DNA from 2 places in the Mesorhizobium sp. WSM1386 genome. Region 2 is predicted to be linked to the other one. Evidence: riboswitches for the same ligand, from Rfam matches in the RefSeq annotation. Region 2 holds a riboswitch; the other holds the start of a gene.

Region 1 (2,195 bases), 1.6 Mb from region 2:
ATCAGGTTGGCGACGACCTCGAGGTCGACGCGCTGGTTGCCGTTGACGCTCATGATGTCGCCCCTTGCCTGGCGCATGATCCTGATCCGAAAAGTCTGCAACTTTTCGGGGTCACGCGCTGACGCCTGGCGCATGATCCCGATCCGAACAGTCTGCAACTGTTCGGGGTCATGCGCTGACGCCTGGCGCATGATCCCGATCCGAACAGTCTACAACTGTTCGGGGTCATGCGCTGAGCCCTCTCGCCCTTGCCGCCGAGCCGATGAAGCCGTTGATGGCGGCGAACAGTTCCGGTTCGTCGAGCAGGAAGGCGTCGTGGCCGCGATCGGTCTCGATCTCGACGAAGGACACCGAGGCGCCGGCGGCGTTGAGCGCATGCACGATGGAGCGGCTCTCCTCGGTCGGAAACAGCCAGTCGCTGGTGAAGGACACCAGGCAGAACCGGGTCTTGGTGCCGGCAAAAGCGTCCGCCAACCGGCCGCCATGGTCGGCGGCGAGGTCGAAATAGTCCATCGACCGCGTCATGTAGAGATAGGAATTGGCATCGAAGCGGTCGACGAAGGTCATGCCCTGGTGTCGCAGATAGCTCTCGATCTGGAAGTCGGCGTCGAAGCCGAAGGTCAGCGCTTCGCGATCCTGCAGGTTGCGACCGAATTTCCGGTGCAGGGCGGCTTCCGACAGATAGGTGATGTGGGCGGCCATGCGCGCCACCGCCAGGCCCTTTTCCGGGCGCTTGCCGTGCTCGAAATATTTGCCGCCATGCCAGTCCGGGTCGGCCATGACGGCTTGCCGGCCGACCTCGTGGAAGGCGATGTTCTGCGAGGAATGGCGCGCGCCAGTGGCGATCGGCAGCGCCGAGAAGACGCGCTCGGGATAGCTCGATGCCCATTCCAGCACCTGCATGCCGCCCATCGAGCCGCCAAGCACGCAGAACAGCTTCTCGATGCCGAAATGGTCGATCAGCATCTGCTGCGCCCGCACCATGTCGCGGATGGTGATGATCGGCAGGTCGAGCCCATAGGGCTTGCCAGTGGCGGGGTTGGTCGAGGCCGGGCCGGTCGAACCCAGGCAGCCGCCGATGACATTGGAGCAGATGACGAAGAAACGGTTGGTGTCGATGATCCGGCCCGGGCCGATCAGGACTTCCCACCAGCCCGGCTTGCCGGTCACCGGATTGGTGCTGGCGACATGCTGGTCGCCGGTCAGCGCATGGCAGACGAGGATGGCGTTGGAGCGAGCATCATTCAGCGTGCCATAGGTCTGGTAAGCGATCTGGAACGGCGACAGCAGCGTGCCGGCGTCGAGCTTGAGCGGCTTGTCGGACCCGAAACGCAACACCGGGCTCGACGGCGTGTCGAACTCGTTGTTAGTCTTTCCTGCGCGCAGAGCGGCCATCAATTCTCTCTTGTTGCACCGTGCTTTTCTCGGAAATCGCTGCCGATCTCCGCGTCGCCGATGCGTTCGTCCGGCCGGCAGCGGACAACAAAAAACCGGCATTGCCTTCGCAAAGCCGGTTACGTCACGCAAACGGCCCTTTAGCGAATTGTTTAACGTGGCTGCAAGCCGACCGGCCAAATCACCACGGAACTGTCGCTGTCCTTCTAGAACTCGCCTGGCTCGCCGTCAATGCCGGTCCTGGGCCGGTCACTGGGCCGGGTGCTGGGCCGGCCGCCGGCACCAATGGCACCTCTCGACATTGCGGGCCATGGCTTGTATTTCCGCAGCGGCCTCCGGGTGGAGGCGGTTTCGACGGATTTTGCAAAAAATGAACCATACACCGGATCGGGCACGTCCAACGCCGCGCGCGGGCATCATGGACATAGATGCCTACGTGCCCGGCAAGAGCACGGCGCCGGCCGGGGTCGCCAAGGTCTACAAGCTGTCGTCGAACGAGAACCCGCTCGGTCCGTCGCCGAAGGCGATCGAGGCCGCGCGGGAGGTTGCGGGAAAGCTCGACGTCTACCCCGATGGCACGGCGAGGCGGCTGCGCGAGGCGATCGCCGAGGTGCATGGCCTCAACCCGCAGAACATCATCTGCTCCAACGGTTCCGACGAGATCCTTGGCCTGCTGGCGCAGACCTACCTCGCGCCGGGCGACGAGGCCGTGTTCACTGAACACGCCTTCATGGTCTACAAGATCTACATCCAGTCGGCAGGTGCCGCGCCGATCGCGGTCAAGGAGACCGACGAGCGCG
Region 2 (2,195 bases):
GCATTTTCTTGTTCCCCTTGAACGCCGCATCCCGGCGACCGACAAGCCAGCCAAGCATGATGTGCCAGCGCAGGCAAGTATTTTACCTGGTGGTAGTCAGAGCTCAGCCCGCAGGGCGGAAATGCTTGGACAGCTTCAGGCCCTGCGCTTGGTAGTTGGAGCCGAGATCGGTGCCGTAGAGCGCCTGCGGCCGCTTCAGCATGTGCTCGTAGACCAGCCGGCCGACGATCTGGCCATGGTCGAGGATGAACGGCACTTCGTGGCTGCGCACTTCGAGCACCGCCCGGCTGCCGGTGCCGCCGGACGCCGAATGACCGAAGCCCGGATCGAAGAAGCCGGCATAGTGGACGCGGAATTCGCCAACGAGCGGATCGAAGGGTGTCATCTCGGCGGCATAGAGAGGCGGCACGTGCACCGCTTCCTGGCTGACGAGGATGTAGAATTCGTCGGGATCGAGCACCAGTTCGCCGGCGCCGCTCTTGTGGATCGGCTCCCAGAAGTCGACGACATCCTGCGCGGCGCGCTTGTCCACGTCGACGAGACCGGTGTGATGCTTGCCGCGATAGCCGACCAGGCCATCCTTGTCGCCGTTGAGGTCGATCGACAGTGCGATGCCGCCGCCGGAAATGTTCGGTGGTTCGGTGGCGACCAGCATCTCGGCACGGTGCAGTTCATGCAATTCGGCTTCCGAGAGCAGTGCGTTGCCGGTGCGGAAGCGTATCTGCGACAGGCGCGAACCGGTGCGCGCGACGATCGGGAAGGTGCGCGGGCTGACTTCCAGATAGAGCGGACCGTTGTAGCCGGCGGCGATCTTGTCGAACTCGTGGCCGCGGTCGGTCATGACGCGGGTGAAGATATCGAGCCGGCCGGTCGAGCTCTTCGGGTTGGCCGAGGCCGAAATCTCCGCCGGCAGCGCCAGGCTTTCGAGCAGCGGCACGATGTAGACGCAGCCGGTTTCCAGCACAGCGCCTTCGGCAAGATTGATCTCGTGCAGCTTCAGGCGATCGAGCTTTTCCGAAACCGTGTGGTTGGGGCCGGGCAGGAAGGAGGCTCGCACCCGCCAGGCCTTGTCCCCGAGCCTGAGATCGAGGCTCGCCGGCTGGATCTGGTCGGCATCGAGCGCGCGCGCCGACTTCAGCGCGCCGGACTGGAACAGCGCCGATATGTCCTGATCGGGAAGAATGCCTGTCTGCCGCAAGGCTGCGCTCCTGGCCGACGATTTTCTTGTCGCACAAACCTCTTAATGAAGCCGGCAATTGACGCAAGCGTGGGACGGGTCTAAAGGGTCGTTATCCCGTGGTGATTTGGCCGGTCGGCTTGCAGCCACGTTAAACAAGTCGCTAAAGGACCGTTGGCCGCAAGGCCGTATGGACCGGTTGCGACTTTCGCGGCCGGTTTTTTTGTGTCTGGAACAAAGCAATGAGCAACAAGAAGCGCGACTGGAAGCCACAGACAGCCCTCGTCCACGGCGGAACCCTGCGTTCCCAATTCGGCGAGACGTCGGAAGCAATGTACCTCACCCAGGGCTATGTCTACGAGACGGCGCAGGCGGCGGAGGCCCGTTTCAAGGGCGAGGAACCAGGCTTCATCTATTCGCGCTACGCCAATCCGACCGTCGACATGTTCGAAAAGCGCATGTGCGCGCTGGAGGGTGCCGAGGATGCGCGCGCCACGGCTTCGGGCATGGCGGCGGTGACGGCGGCACTCTTGTGCAGCGTCAAGGCCGGCGACCATATCGTGGCGGCGCGCGCGCTGTTCGGCTCCTGCCGCTGGGTGGTCGAGACGCTGGCGCCGCGCTACGGCATCGAGGCGACGCTGGTCGATGGCACCGATATCGCCAACTGGGAAAAGGCGGTGAGGCCCAACACCAAGCTGTTCTTCCTGGAAAGCCCGACCAACCCAACGCTGGAAGTGGTCGACATCGCCGCCGTCGCATCGCTGGCCAATTCAATCGGTGCGCGGCTCGTCGTCGACAATGTCTTCGCCACGCCGCTGCAGCAGAAGCCGCTGCAGCTCGGCGCCCACATTGTCGTCTATTCGGCCACCAAGCACATTGACGGCCAGGGCCGTTGTCTCGGCGGCGTCATCCTTTCGGACAAGAAGTGGATCGACGAGAACCTGCACGACTATTTCCGCCACACCGGCCCCAGCCTGTCGCCGTTCAATGCCTGGACGCTGCTGAAGGGACTGGAGAC

Evidence for each region. Region 2 has a riboswitch for S-adenosylmethionine ahead of AC0NIH_RS32390 (O-succinylhomoserine sulfhydrylase). Riboswitches for the same ligand answer to the same signal wherever they lie in the genome.
Region 1: linked by a shared signal. The riboswitch ahead of metX (homoserine O-acetyltransferase MetX) and the one ahead of AC0NIH_RS32390 (O-succinylhomoserine sulfhydrylase) in region 2 are both predicted to bind S-adenosylmethionine.

Annotation. Positions count from the first base shown of each region.
Region 1 covers NZ_CM148373.1:1,549,464-1,551,658, forward strand. The annotation lists gene metW (methionine biosynthesis protein MetW) at 1-53, opposite strand, end outside; gene metX (homoserine O-acetyltransferase MetX) at 226-1,395, opposite strand; SAM riboswitch at 1,516-1,593, opposite strand; gene hisC (histidinol-phosphate transaminase) at 1,766-2,195, shown strand, end outside.
Region 2 covers NZ_CM148373.1:6,666,245-6,668,439, forward strand. The annotation lists gene AC0NIH_RS32380 (ABC transporter substrate-binding protein) at 1-4, opposite strand, end outside; gene AC0NIH_RS32385 (2'-deoxycytidine 5'-triphosphate deaminase) at 104-1,198, opposite strand; SAM riboswitch at 1,287-1,364, shown strand; gene AC0NIH_RS32390 (O-succinylhomoserine sulfhydrylase) at 1,420-2,195, shown strand, end outside.